Linked DNA regions of Xanthocytophaga agilis. The protein of the gene in region 1 interacts with the protein of each later gene in a pairwise test. Links are inferred from orthologs where the notes say so. Each region holds a gene or a part of one and is shown on either strand. Other genes may lie near its edges.

Region 1 (7,686 bases):
TTTGCAATGAACGAGCTCTTCCATTTACTTCCTGCTCCATTTTCTCTCTACGGCTTTTCAGATTATCCAATGTAGTTTTATAGTACTCATATTTGGCCATAAGAGTATCTGTGTTTACATACGCAATTTCAGCCGCAGCGGCAGAAGACAGCGTATCTTTCTTTAAATCTACCAATTTAGCTCCTTGCCCGGAAGTATCTGATTTTTTAAAGTGTAAAAAGTATAAGACCGCAACCGCAACCAACAAAACAATGTTTAATGCAAGTGATAAATTTTTCATGAGCAATATTTTTTAGAATAGTGTAGTATCCGCATGCAAATGCATTACAGGAAAAGAATAAAGTTTAAAACTGTTCAAAGATAAAGAGACAAACGCAAAAATCAGAATTTGAACAACTGAACTCGTCAAGAGAAATCAGTTAGTAGGGATTATTTTATATCCATTGGCTGTGCCAGCCTGTTTTTAGGGAATAAAACATTCCATATTCCAATAGGTTCATTCAATGTATAGTTTGTCAAGCTATCCATAGAGGGATAAGAAGCTTTTAATGCTTCAAAGTCTTTTCTATTTAGTTCTTTCCCAACCGTACCATGACATTGAAGGCAGGTTGTAGAAGCCAATATTACAGGTTGAGAATATAACATATATATCGCATCTTCTTGTTGCACATTCGCATCCATTGGTAGTTTTTTCTCTGCATTATAACGATAGGCATCCCACACTTGCAAAGCAGTTTTGCTTACAGCCAGTCTTTCCGGGCTATTTCGTAGTGCTAACCGTTGAATAGTTATACCATACTGTTTTTTCAACGAATCTACTCCTAGCAACCGAAGATTGCAGACAGAACCCCATTTAACAAGATCTTCTTTGTCAGGAAATCTTTCTAATTGGTTTAGCAATCGCTTATCTAACCAATTTGCTGTCTTTTTACCTTCCCGAAAAGTATTTTCTGTCAGCTGAATAGGTGTGATGTGCATTACCTTCCGGCTTTTCATCTCTTCCGCAATTTTTTTATTATCCAGTTTGGTCCCGGTATTACAAGCTACCAAACCAACACAAAAACCCACAAAGATTCCACAGATATACTTCATATATATGATCAGTTTAGCCAATAAATAGACTGCGAAAATAGTATGTTTTCTCACTCATGTGTATGAATATGTAAAAACAAAAAAAGCGTGAGATAACTCCCACGCTTTCAATATCGATATTTAAAGCTTTATCTTCTCTGTATTTCAGATTTAAGCGACTCAACTTCTGCCAGTAATTCTTCTTCACGTTGAGCAGATTCGTGTTGTTTACGCTCCATCTCTTCCTGAGTAGCCATTAGTTCTTCCATGTTCTGACGCATCTCTTCTTCCTGACTACGCATTTGCTCTGTAAGAATAGTTGATTCCTGAAGGAGCTTTTGTGTGCGAATATTTACTTTAGTAGAAGAAAGTGTAGAAGCAATGCTTTCTGCCATCTTCTCAATAAATTCAATTTCGAAGTCTGCAAAATCATTGAATGACGCAATCTCCAATACTCCATATACCTGATCGTTTACTTTCAAAGGTACAATCAGAATACTACGAGGATTTGCTTCTCCAAGACCAGAAGTAATTGTGATATAATTGGTAGGTACTTCTGTCATATATACATACTCACCTTCCTGCCAAACCTGTCCTGCTAAACCTTCACCTGGATAAATCTTTTGTTCAAGATATTTCTTTTTATCCCATGCATAACATGCTTTTAATTCCAGATAAGGCTCAACACCCTGTATTTCGTCGTTAATAATATAAAGACCACCCTGATTTGCATTAGTATATTTTACCAGGCCAGAAATAATCTGATCACACAATTCATCCAGATCTGATGTGTTTTTGCGTAATACATCTCCAAACTTCGCCAAGCCTTCTGTAGCCCAGTTACGACGTTTATCTTCTTCGGCTACACGTTTCAGGTTATCTCTCATATTAATCAAAGAGTTACCCAATACGTCTTTATCACTCAATGGCTGGTGCTCTACTTTATAATTGCCTTTCCCGATATTTTCAGCAAACAATGACGTTTCTCTCAAACCATTTGCCAGTTTTTCTACCGCATCAGCCATTTCGCCCACTTCATCCCGGTTAAATTTGCGATTTTGTTTCTCAGGAAGTTCACCCAGACTAAGTTTTTGAATAATACCTCGTACATAATTAATAGGAAGTACTATATCACGGCTTAATACAATTGTTGCAATTATAGCAAAAAGGATAACGATAAGAGCTGAAATCATCACAACCTGTCTTACAGAAGAGAAGTTTCCTAATAAATCTTCATCTGACAATACAGCCTCTTTCCCCTTATCAACAATAACCCGGTTCAACATCTCAAGCGCTTTCTGAGAGATTGGTAATACCTCTGTTTCAAGAATTGTGGTTGCATTAAACTTAACAATACCGCCATCTTTCTCGTAATCTTCGAAATCAGCCAAATCTGTCATGATTTGCTTTTCTTTTATCTCTACAGTATCGTATTGAGCTAATACACTATCAACCAAATTCTGCTGAGCTTTAGGCCAATGCTTTTTCAGAGAGTTAATACTTTCTTTTACTTTCGGATAGGCTGTTGCCTGCAACTGTTTCAGTGCATCTTTATCTTCCTGGTTACTTTGCTGATAGATCCAGTTAGTGATATATCCTTTGGAACTGATAATAACATTCCGCAAATCTCTTAACGCCAACGTTGAAGGATCAGCTACTTCAATATTATGTTGAATAATAGAAGCGCTTTTGTTTAGTGTCCAAAGACTGATCACTGCATTGACAACAAACATAATTGTAAGCAGTGAGAACCCTCCAATTAACTTTTTCCGAATAGACAAATCTCTAATATTCATGACAGACTGAAACAGTTGATTTTGATATTATATAGCTCATAATTTTCTTTCCTATCCGAAATATCATTATTATTTAGATAATAGTAATCTGTCCTTAAAATCAGGGGCTTTGAAACGTGTAAGTTTGCCTTATCAATATCACCAAAAAGTGAAACGGCTCTCTTATTGTTTGCTAAAACAAACAAACTCAGCTTATTAAAAAGTAAAGTCCTAACTCCTGCTAATTGCAACTCTCAAGGCCACCAACCGGCACTGATCAATATAAATCAATGAAAATCAACAACTTAGTCACAAATAAAAAAACAGGTAAGCTATATCAGAATAGCTTACCTGTTTCAAAAAGAAGAAGTTTCTTACACGGAAAACTTTTTTGCTACTGTTAACAACTGTCCCGAACTATCAGAAAAATCTCTCTCATAGAAAAGATACAGTTTTGAAAATCAAATATTTAGTGCGCGATTTCCAGTTGCAGCCAGACAAGCTTCTTTAAATGCTTCTGTGTATGTTGGGTGAGCATGAGACATGATACCTACATCTTCTGCAGCAGCTCTAAACTCCATAGCTACTACAGCTTCTGCTATCATGTCTGCTACACGAGCACCTATCATATGTACGCCTAGGATTTCGTCAGTCTCCGCATGAGCCAATACTTTTACCAAACCATCGGTATCCATGCTGGCACGGGCTCTGCCTAAAGCTTTGAATGGAAAAGTACCTGCTTTATAAGGAGTGCCGTTTGTTTTCAATTCTTCCTCAGTATATCCTACTGCTGCCACTTCCGGCCATGTATAGACTACTCCAGGTATCAGAAGATAATTGATATGTGGATGTTGTCCTGCAATTGTTTCTGCCACAAATACACCTTCTTCTTCCGCTTTATGTGCCAGCATAGCACCACGAATCACATCTCCAATAGCATAGATATTGGAAACTTCTGTCTGAAGATGATCATTTACAGCGATTCGGCCTCTTTCATCCGTTTTCAATCCTGCTTTTTCAAGTTCCAGACCATCTGTATAAGGACGACGTCCTACAGATACCAGGCAATAATCCCCTTCCAGTTCCAGCAATCCTCCCTTGTTATTCTCAGCACGTACAACTACACTGTCTCCTTTGTTTTCTACAGAAGTTACTTTATGACTGAAGTAGAAATCTGCACCTAGTTTACGCATTGATTTCTGTAACTCTTTGCCCATTGTGCCATCCATGGTTGGAATCATAGAAGCGGCAAACTCTACAAAACTCACTTTAGCACCCAAACGAGCATATACAGAGCCTAGCTCGGCACCAATCACACCAGCACCAATCACGATCAGGTGTTTGGGGACTTCAGGTAATTTCAACGCTTCTGTAGAAGAGATAACCCGTTTTTTATCAATTGGCATGCTTGGAAATGACGACGGTTTTGACCCTGTCGCAATGATGATATTTTTAGCAGAGATCTGTTGTTCCTGTCCATCATTAGATTTTACTTTTACAGTATTCTTATCTACAAAAGACCCAAACCCTATATAAGTAGTAATTTTGTTTTTGTTCATCAGAAACTCTACTCCCTTGGTCATCTGTCCAACCACTTCTTCTTTTCTTTTGATCATTTGTCCAAAATCCAGTTGCATGTCTTTAATAGAGATTCCATGCTGAGCAAATGAATGAGCTGCATTATAATAATGTTCTGAAGAATCAAGTAATGCTTTGGAAGGAATACATCCTACATTTAAACAGGTACCACCTAATGCTGAGTACTTTTCAATAATAGCCGTTTTCATGCCTAATTGAGCACAACGGATAGCCGCAATATATCCTCCTGGTCCGGAGCCGATAACAATTACATCAAAATCCATATGTTTTTAATTAAAAATGTAGAATGTAAGAATGAACAAATCTCGTAAAAATAATATGTTTTTATTAGAAAAATCCTTTCAGTTTTCTAAATACAGCCGCATTTTTTCTATCACCTTCCTGTATTCTTCTATAAAGGTTTTTCCTTTGGGATAATCGCCTGTACTATCAAGCGCATCTCCCAACATTTTCTGTGCTGTGATAGCATCTTCCTGATCATAAAATGTATTTGACCATCGCTCAGGCAAATTGCTGGAAGAAGCTACTCCCAAGCCATGACTGTAAAATTTCAATGGTGACTGCAAAAGACGGGTATCAAAATAGCTTTGCTGTTTATCTTCGATCAGTTGAAAATAATCCAGTATATAAGATAAATGATCAACTAGTCGCTTTCTAATATCTTCCTTTGAAGCTTTTTTGAGAGGTTTTATCCGCCATTCATTTCTATGAGGCTCTAATAAATCTGTCTCTCCTTCTTCATACTTGTGATCTTCAGAAAATAATAAGGATACTTTCCCTATTATGAATTCAGGAAATTCAGCTGTTATACTAAAATCTCTGGGTAAGGTTAATTCCACTTGCATCCAATCCTTTCCTGAATCTATTTTTTTCAAAACATATTCCTGCATAGGTGTATGTCCTACAAGAGTTATCTGTTCTGTCTTATAGTCATAGAGCCAATTTTTAGATACATAGTCTCCTCCCTGAAAAAGGATAGCATACTCTCCTCTTTCGTATAAACGAATGTGAGTATTCTTAAAAATGGAATCGAGCCTACCCTGAATATTTAGATTATTTAACTGAACATCCTTCCTGCCATTATGTTTGAGTTCTATCTCTTTCATTTCTACCTTCATGATTCGCCAGGAACGACTCAATGTGTCACGATCTTCACTACAGGAAGTAGCCAGAAACAGATATAGAATAATAAGGCAAGGCAATAAGAAATATTTCATCTTATCAAAAGGAGGGAATAGTACAGAAAAATCAAGCCATACAAGATTATAGTAATCTTGTATGGCTCAAAAGCAGCCTATCTGTTAGACTTCTAATAATAAGCGAGTAGGATCTTCAAGGAGTTGTTTTACACGTACCAGGAAGCTTACAGCCTCACGTCCATCAATAATACGGTGATCGTAACTCAATGCCAGATACATAATAGGGCGTATCACAATTTGTCCATCTACTACTACAGGACGTTCCACAATGTTGTGCATACCCAGAATAGCAGTCTGAGGAGCATTGATGATTGGAGTTGACAACATAGAACCGAAAATACCACCATTGGTGATAGTAAATGTTCCACCTGTCATATCATCAATTGTCAGTTTATTTTCTTTTGCTTTACCAGCTAAACGTACAATCTCCGCTTCGATCTCTGCAAAACTCATTTGTTCTGCATTCCGAATAATTGGTACTACCAAACCACGGGGAGAAGATACAGCGATTGAAATATCAGCATACTGGTGGTATACGATTTCATCTCCGTCGATCATAGCGTTTACCGCTGGCCATTCCTGCAAAGCCACACAACATGCTTTGGTAAAGAATGACATAAAGCCTAACCCAACACTATGTTTTTCTTTAAATTTATCTTTGTATTTAGCGCGTAAGTCCATGATTGGCTTCATGTCAACTTCATTGAATGTAGTTAACATAGCGGTCTCATTTTTTACAGCTACCAGACGACGAGCTACAGTTTTACGCAAAGACGTCATTTTCTCACGACGGTCGCTACGCTCTCCACTTACAACAGGTTGTTTTGGAGCCGAAGTTTTTTCAGCTGGCTTGGATACCGACGGTTGCGCATTGTTGGCTGCTACCGGCTTCTGAGCATTCACAGCATCATTTTTTGTGATGCGACCATCAACACCTGTACCCTGAACATCTTCAGGTTTAACACCTTTTTCTGCCAGAATTTTATTAGCAGCTGGTGAAGGTGTACCTGTTGCATATGTTTTATCTCCGGATGGAGCAGTCTGAGTAGCAGGTACAGGCTGTGAAGGAGTAGCCGTAGCCTGGCTTACGGGTTGTGCGCCACCTGCGGTTACTTCAATTTTACAAATCAAACCACCAATAGGCAAAGTTGTTCCCTGTGTAGCTACAATACGCAATGTTCCCGCCTGTTCAGCTGTCAGTTCAAAAGTAGCTTTATCAGACTCGATTTCGCAAAGCAGGTCATTTAATTGCACCTGATCTCCATCGTTTTTATGCCATGTTCCTATTGTTACTTCCGTAATTGACTCTCCAACAGTAGGTACTTTCATCTCTACTGTTTGTCCTGTGGCCGCAGCTGGCTTCACTTCTTCAGCAGGAGTTGTAGTCTGAGCAGTTGGTGTAGAAGTTTTTGGTTGTCCATTGGCTTCATCAATACGAGCAATCAAAGTATCAATCGCAATGGTTTCACCTTCCTGAACTACAATATGTAATACACCCGCAGCAGGGGCATTTAATTCAAAGGTCGCTTTATCAGATTCCAGTTCACAAAGAACTTCATCCATTTGTACAGTCTCGCCATCTTTCTTGTTCCATTTCGAAATAGTTACTTCCGAAATAGATTCACCGACAGCAGGTATTTTGATGTCTAAAGCCATAAAGAATATAATATAGAATGATTAGGTTTCTTAAAAATAGTTATGAAAGAGCTCTTTTGATAATATCTGCTTGTTCCTGAGCATGTACTTTAGCGTATCCTGTAGCAGGCGAAGCACTTGCTTTACGAGCAATCACTTCCATAGCCACATATTTATATGTACGCATTACATATGACCAGTATCCCATGTTCTCAGGTTCTTCCTGTACCCAGCAGATTTTAGCTTTTTTGTCGTACTGCATCAACAAATTATGTACCTGCTTGGCTGGGAATGGATGCAACTGCTCCAATGCTATGATAGCAATATCATCACGTTTTTGTTCCTGACGAGCCTCATACAATTCATAATACAGCTTACCAGAACACAATAAAACTTTCTTCACTTTT
Region 2 (7,694 bases), on another replicon or contig:
AGGAGGTTTACGTGCATACATTTTCCTTTCGTATCTTTGACTCAACGAGCTACTAATTATACATTACTGCTTTGAATCTCCGGATCTTACCAATTGTACTACTGGTATCTGTGCCTGTTATGGCACAAAACAGAAGACTGGATAGCCTTCAGAATCTGTTAAAAACTCTGCCCCAGGATACTAATCGTGTCAATGTAAATATTGCAATGTTTCGTAACTTATTTGCATCCGATGTGAAAAAGGCTATGCCATATGCACAGGCAGCACTTCAGTTATCTCAAAAATTACATTTCAGTAGAGGTGAAGCTAATAGTTATTCCAATGTGGGAATTGGATATGATGTCCAGAATGACTATTCCGCTGCTTTAGAGAACTTTCTGAAGGGCTTACGAATATTTCAGAACATGAATTTTTATCCGGGTATTGCAACTATATACAATAATATGGCCAATACCTATCGTCGGGAGGGCGATTTTGATGAAGCGCTGAAATTCTACTTAAAGTCCCTGGCTATTAAACAGCAATATGTTACTAATGATAAAATAGGTATAGGTCATACCCTTAATAACATTGCTGTTGTGTATGACAATAAGAAAGAGTATTCCAAAGCACTCGAATATTATCTTCAGGCATTGGAAATAAAAAGAGGAGGGAAGGATAAAAAGAGTATTGCCTATGCTCTCTCAAACATTGGGGTATTATACTTGAGATTACATCAGTTGGAGAAATGTATTGACTATCAGAGTAAGGCTTTGCCTCTTTTCGAAGAGGCGAATGAAGGAATAGGAGTATTGAATGTATATATGATTCTGAATGAGGCATATGATAGTCTTGGTGAGTTAGATAAATCTATTGTCTATGGCGAAAAAGCTGTAGACCTCGCAAAAAAAATAGGGATCAAAGCAAGTATAGCCCAAGTAAGTGGTAGATTATCAAATACCTATGTGCTTCAAAAGAATTATGAGAAAGCCTATCTTTATTTGTCTTTGCAAAGGGCTTATCTGGACAGCCTGGATACAGATGAAGATATCCGGAAGTTTGAACGACTTAAGGCCGGCCATGAACTGGAAAAAAAAGAAATGGAGAACCGTGCTTTGCTGAAGGATGCCAGAATAAGAAAAGCAGAATTACTTGCATTGACGAAAGATCAGCAGATAAAAGCAGCGGAATTACAGTTGGCTGAGTTGTCCCTTAAGCAACAGACAGAAGGCAGACAATTGGAAAAGCTTCAGTTTGAGCAAGAATTGGGAGGAAAGGAACTGGAAAATCTAAAATTGCTGAAAGACAAACAAATAAAAGATACAGAACTGCAACTTAAAGAAGCTATTATTGGAAGACAGCAAGCTTGGGGAATTGCAACGGGAATAATCGTAGTTCTGCTTGGTGCGCTCTCTGTTACGTTTTACAGAAACTATAGATCCAAACGAGCAGATAATCAATTGCTTAATGAGCAAAAAGAATCTATACAGCAACAAAATGAACGGTTAGAAGAATTAAATGCCATTAAAGACAGATTATTCTCCATTATTAGTCACGATTTTCGGAGTCCTCTACACTCTTTAGAAGGCATTGTAGGCTTATTGCAAAATGAAGCCTTAACTCCAGAAGAGACTAAAGTAGTGGTTACTCAATTAGGAGAGCGTTTAGGGATTACATTACACCTTTTAGAGAATTTGCTTCATTGGGCTAAAACCCAGATGGAAGGCATGAGTGTACATCCAACGGTATTTGATGTGAAGACGATTGCAGACGAAAATGTTAGACTAGTTCAAGGGCAGGTTGTGAAAAAACGGATTGAAATTAGTAATGAGATGACTTCAAGGACTGCGGTCTACGCAGATAAGGAAATGATTAATCTTGTAATACGAAACTTGGTTAATAATGCCGTCAAATTTACAAAATCCAATGGGAAAATAGCCATACGTTCGTCATCCAATGACTCATTTGTTCATATTTCTATTCATGACACTGGATTAGGAATGACAAAGGAAAATCAGGAACGTTTGTTTAATACAGCTACAGCTTTTACTACTGTGGGCACAGGTAATGAAAAAGGTACAGGGCTTGGACTAACCTTGTGTAAAGATTTTGTGGTTAAAAATGGAGGAGATATTCAGGTTGAAAGCGAACCTGGTAAAGGATCTGTATTTACATTCTCAATACCGAAACATCAGTTTTCCTAGTTTATTCCTTTTGCTTTTACTCTAAAAGTCTGAATCTTGTTAGTTAAGAAGAGGTTAAATAGGATTTGAATAAATAGAGACATACCTATCTGCATAAGCCAACTAAATAAAAGATCATTTGAGTATCCAAATGCAGAAGCATCTGGAGCGGATGAGCTACTTACTATGATTAATAATGGAAGTATTGGTAAGAAAATTGCCAATAGTGGGAAGATGATAATGGCAGTTGTTTTAAATAATCTGTTATACGTATTAGATGCAATGAAGCTATAAATCAGATTGAGCACAACCTGAATAATCAGTAGAAACATACAGAGAAAAGATAATTAGTATAAGAGCTTCTATAGCGATAGTAAAAGCTCCAACCGCTATAGAAGCTATCATATTATTCATGAATCATTAATTTGGCAAAGCTTAATAACAGAGTTTTCTCTCCATCCTTCTCAAACTTAATCTTTGCTTTCTTATCTGGAGTACTAAAGTCAATAGAGGTAACCACCCCAAATCCGAACTTCGGATGCTCAACTTTCATTCCTACTGTAAGAGTAGATGTATCACTAGCTATAAAGTTAGTTGAAGGAGCATGTGTAGTGGCTGGAGTAGTGACTGGTGGCGCTTTGCGTGTTGTGAGATTCTTGACAAAGCTTGTATTACGTTCTGTTTCAAACGTACGAGTATTTTGTGTCATCCTCATATAGCTGGCATCAATCTCCTTTAGGAAACGACTTGGCTCACAGGTTTGCAGCCTTCCAAAACGATAGCGGGTTTCTGCATAGGAAAGTGTGAGTTTATGTTCAGCCCGTGTAATGGCTACATAAAACAAACGTCGTTCTTCCTCCAAATCTGCCATGCTGGACAACATCATCTGAGAGGGAAACAGATCTTCTTCCATACCTACAATGAATACATGTTTAAACTCCAATCCCTTGGCAGAGTGTATAGTCATTAGTGTAACTCTATCTGCCTTATCATCTTTTTCATCATCGGCACTGGTCAGCAAAGATACGCTCTGTAAGAAAGAGGAAAGGCTTTTATCAGGGCTTTCAGGGTTGTCTACATACTCTTTAATTGCGTTCAGCAATTCCTGAACGTTTTCATAGCGAGCCAATCCTTCTACAGTTTTATCTTCATGCAATTCCTTCAATAAGCCAGACGCTTTGGCTACATGTGCAGCTGTTTCATAAGCGTCCTTGATAACAGAAGTTGCATGAAAACTTTTAATCAGAGCCGAAAAATTTTCAATAGGAGCTGATAATCGATCTCCCAGATAGGGTTTAGGATTCGCTACTACTTCCCAAAGTGTAAGGTTATTTTCCATGGCAGCTACCACTATTTTAGCTACAGTGGTATCTCCAATCCCACGTTTGGGTAAATTGATAATACGTTTAAATGCCTCCTCATCGCTTTGATTGATTGTAAAACGCAGATAGGAGATCAGATCTTTAATCTCTTTCCGTTGATAGAATGAAACACCACCAATCAGTCGGTACTTGATGTTTTTCTTACGCAAAGCTTCTTCAAATGCACGGGATTGAGCATTGGTACGATACAAAATCGCAAACTCATCATTATGCCTTTGATACAACATTTTCTCTTCAAAGATGGAATTTGCTATCAAAGATCCTTCCTCATTATCAGAAGATGCTTTTATTAACTCAATCTTATTGCCTTCCTCATTTGCTGTCCATACATTCTTTTGAAGCTGACTTTTATTCTTAGCAATTACAGAGTTGGCTGCATTAACAATATTCTGTGTGGATCGGTAGTTTTGTTCCAGTTTTACAATTCTGGTATCTGGAAAATCGCGCTGAAAATTAAGTATGTTCTGAATATTAGCCCCCCGGAAGGCATAAATACTTTGCGCATCATCTCCTACCACACATATATTCTGATGAACAGCCGCAATCTTTTTGGTAATAAGATACTGAGAGATATTGGTATCCTGAAACTCATCAACAAACATATAATGGAACTTTTGTTGATATTTATTGAGTACATCCACATGATCACGGAACAGCACATTGGTATTGAACAACAGGTCATCAAAGTCCATTGCATTAGCTCTTCGTAATCTTTCCTGATACGTTTTATACACCTTTCCTAATTCGGGTACCCGACTTGCTTCATCATCTGCACGATATTCTGCACTGTTCATATAGGCTTCTGCAGAAATTAGATTATTTTTGGCAGATGATATTCTGTAGAGTACATTATTAACCCGATATACTTTATCATCCAGGCTCATTTCCTTAAGGATTGTTCGAATTAACGATTTTGCATCATCCGTATCATAGATGGAAAACTGGCTCGTAAATCCAATCTTTTGAGCCTCTATTCGCAAAATACGTGAAAAAACAGAGTGGAAAGTTCCTGCCCAGATATTGCGTGCATCAGTTCCTACAACCTTCTCAAGACGACTACGCATCTCATCCGCTGCCTTGTTGGTAAAGGTCAGGGCCATAATCCGAAATGGATCTACACCTCTGTTCATCAAATGGGCAATGCGATAGGTTAATACGCGGGTTTTGCCTGAACCAGCGCCTGCAATAATCATTAAAGGGCCTTCTCCATGTGTTACAGCTTCGCGTTGTGGCTCATTAAGTCCTTCTAAGTAATTCATATTGGTTAATTAGGCAGGTAAGTTACTCTTTTCTACAATTTGCTTTCCGGGGAATCAAATCCTCTGTCTGAAGAAATATAGATTTGAAAAATGAGGTGCAAGTTACAAAAATAAACCCATGAGAAAACTCTCATGGGTCGAAATAGATTTTTATTGCCTGATAAAGTTAGACTGCAAAACTTTCTCCACATCCACAGGTACGGGTTGCATTAGGGTTTTTGAACTGGAAGCCTTTTCCATTTAATCCATCTGAAAAATCCAGCTCTGTTCCCAACAGATACAAAAGACTCTTCTTGTCAACCAAAATTTTAATTCCTTTGTCTTCAAAGATCTGGTCCTGTGGTTGGATAGCTGCATCAAACTTCAGATCATACATTAAACCAGAACATCCACCACCTGATACTGCTACACGAATATTGTGTTCACCGTTTAACCCATCTTTCTGACGCAGTTCAATGATTTTATCTTTGGCTATATCTGTTATTGTAATCATGTCTATGTAAAGGAAATGAATGAGAGATACCGATATTTATTTGTTTTTGATACTTTGCAAACAATGCTATTTTTACAAATATAAAAACGGATTGTCTTTTAGAAAAGTTCATTATGCAAAAAATAGAACATATAGGAGTAGCTGTCAAAGATGTAGATTTTTCAGAACAGTTATTTGAAAAATTATTGGGAGTTGCTTCTTACAAGCGGGAGTTTGTAGAATCTGAAAATGTAATTACCTCTTTTTTTCAGGTTGGAGATAGCAAGATCGAATTATTACAGGCTACTAACCCTGATAGTGCAATTGCCAAATATATTGAAAAAAGAGGAGAGGGTATGCATCACATTGCTTTTGAGGTGAAGGACATCTATGCTGAAATGAAGAGATTGGAAGGAGAAGGGTTTACCCTGATTAATGCAATGCCTAAGTTTGGAGCAGATAATAAACTGGTATGTTTTTTACATCCCAAGACAACTAACGGGGTCTTAATAGAGTTATGTCAAGCTATTGAGAATACATCTGGCAGTTAGATTATTCAACTGCCAGATGTGTGTAATTAGTTCAGGAATTTATCTATTAAAGAGAAAATCCGCTCAGTTGCTTTTCCATCCCAAAGAGGCGGAATGCCACAAGTCTTGTAATCGCCAGTATTAATCTGATTTACAGTTGTCAGGATTTTTTCTTTGTCAAAGTGCAGAAGTGTATTGGAACCGAGATCTATCGTAGATGGTCTTTCTGTGTTAGGTCTCAGGGTGATACATGGCACCTTTCTGAATGTTGTTTCTTCTTGGATTCCACCGCTGTCTGTAATGACATAACGGGCATGCAGAATTAGTTTCTGAAAATCCAAGTATCCTACAGGATCAGATAGAATAAGATTGGGATTAGTTTCTACCTGGTCATACAGATTAAATTCTTTAAGACGATTGAGTGTTCTGGGATGAATCGGGAAAATAATTTTTAGTTCACGGGTTAATTCGGCGATAATATCCAGCAGTTGTTCCAGTCCGGAGAGAGTATCTACGTTTCCTGGACGGTGCATAGTCATCAGTGCATAGTGTTGAGGCTGTATTTCCAGTTTTCCCAGTATTTTGGATTGCTGAATATCTACATCATAAGCTACTAATGTATCAATCATTGTATTGCCTACCAGATGAATTGATTCTGGCGATTTCTTTTCTGATAGCAAATTATCAAGTCCGCTTTGCTCTGTTACGAAGAACAGGTCCGTAATCGCGTCTGTCAATATCCGGTTTATTTCTTCAGGCATTTCCCTATCATAACTGCGTAAGCCACTTTCTATATGGGCTAATGGCGTATTTGTTTTATTTGCTACCAGTGCTGCTGCCAGTGTAGATGTAACATCGCCTACTACTAATAGCATATCTGGTTTATATTCACGGACTACCCCCTCAATGCCCTGCATAATCTGAGCCATCTGAGTAATAACAGTAGTAGTTTCTGCCTGAATTCGGTATTGTGGTTGTGCAAGATGAAGTTCCTCAAAAAAAACATCACTCATATTGTGATTATAATGCTGGCCTGTATGCAGTAATTTATGAGTAAGCTGAGGATATTGCTGTACAACCTTATCAAATTGAGTAATTTTAATAATATTGGGACGTGTTCCTACAACTGTAAGCAGTTTTTTTTGCATTTCTCTGTTTTTATTAAGAATTAAGTATCCTATTGGCTGTCGAATCTTCTGCGAATCCACTGAAATGGAGATCCTAAGCGTTTAAATATACGTTTTAACAGCGTCTTTTTAGTTGTATCCTCATCATAATAGCCATAACCATAGCCGTATCCATACCCATATCCGTAATTATATCCATACCCTGAACTTGTGCGAAAATCGTTAAGAACAATGGCAAGGTTTTTTGCTGTTTTTTCCTGATATATTTTATTGATGGTTTCTAAAAAGACTTTCTTGGACTTCTTTTGCCTAACCAGGTATACATTTACATCAGCAAATTTCATAGCAATTACTGCATCTGTTACCAGACCTACTGGTGGTGTATCTATAAGAATATAGTCATACTCATTGCGTAAATCTTCCATAAGCTGTTCCATTGCCGGACTCATAATTAGCTCCGATGGATTAGGTGGGATAGCCCCCGCTGGTAAAAGATGTAGATTATTGACAGGTGTATGGACAATAGCATCCTGCCATTTTAGTTTGCCTATAAGTACTTGAGTAATGCCTTTTTCTCCTGGTAAGTTAAATTCTAATTGTAATTTTGGCTTTCGTAGATCCAAACCTACCATCAACACCTTTTTGTCAGAAAGAGCCAGGATAGAACCAATATTTAATGTAAAGAACGTTTTTCCTTCGCCACTAATAGTGGAGGTAACCAAAACAACTTTATGTTCAGACTGGCTTGCCAAATACTGAAGA

Evidence for each region.
Region 2: the proteins of lpdA (region 1) and QNI22_RS34975 interact in binary tests that used the Escherichia coli proteins (3 or more experiments, as listed by UniProt). The link is inferred for Xanthocytophaga agilis from one-to-one orthologs.

What each region holds. Positions count from the first base shown.
Region 1 is NZ_JASJOU010000012.1:177,497-185,182, reverse strand. The notes cover bases 2,509-5,493. They hold lpdA (dihydrolipoyl dehydrogenase), read right to left. Parts: upstream 4,709-5,493; coding sequence 3,308-4,708; downstream 2,509-3,307. Other genes in these bases: QNI22_RS28240 (hypothetical protein), read right to left, coding at 4,787-5,493; QNI22_RS28250 (GAF domain-containing protein), read right to left, coding at 2,509-2,867. Also shown: QNI22_RS28260 (OmpH/Skp family outer membrane protein), read right to left, coding at 1-280; QNI22_RS28255 (c-type heme family protein), read right to left, coding at 430-1,092; more of QNI22_RS28250, read right to left, coding at 1,221-2,508; more of QNI22_RS28240, read right to left, coding at 5,494-5,662; odhB (2-oxoglutarate dehydrogenase complex dihydrolipoyllysine-residue succinyltransferase), read right to left, coding at 5,747-7,300; QNI22_RS28230 (2-oxoglutarate dehydrogenase E1 component), read right to left, coding at 7,341-7,686. UniProt on the Escherichia coli protein: Lipoamide dehydrogenase is a component of the glycine cleavage system as well as of the alpha-ketoacid dehydrogenase complexes.
Region 2 is NZ_JASJOU010000019.1:64,955-72,648, reverse strand. The notes cover bases 2,187-5,179. They hold QNI22_RS34975 (ATP-dependent helicase), read right to left. Parts: upstream 4,804-5,179; coding sequence 2,569-4,803; downstream 2,187-2,568. Other genes in these bases: QNI22_RS34970 (HesB/IscA family protein), read right to left, coding at 4,970-5,179; QNI22_RS34980 (hypothetical protein), read right to left, coding at 2,187-2,494. Also shown: QNI22_RS34985 (ATP-binding protein), read left to right, coding at 72-2,183; more of QNI22_RS34980, read right to left, coding at 2,180-2,186; more of QNI22_RS34970, read right to left, coding at 5,180-5,296; mce (methylmalonyl-CoA epimerase), read left to right, coding at 5,410-5,826; wecB (non-hydrolyzing UDP-N-acetylglucosamine 2-epimerase), read right to left, coding at 5,853-6,953; QNI22_RS34955 (GumC family protein), read right to left, coding at 6,983-7,694. UniProt on the Escherichia coli protein: A helicase with DNA-dependent ATPase activity. Unwinds DNA duplexes with 3'-5' polarity. Translocates on single-stranded DNA with 3'-5' polarity. Initiates unwinding more efficiently from a nicked substrate than double-stranded DNA.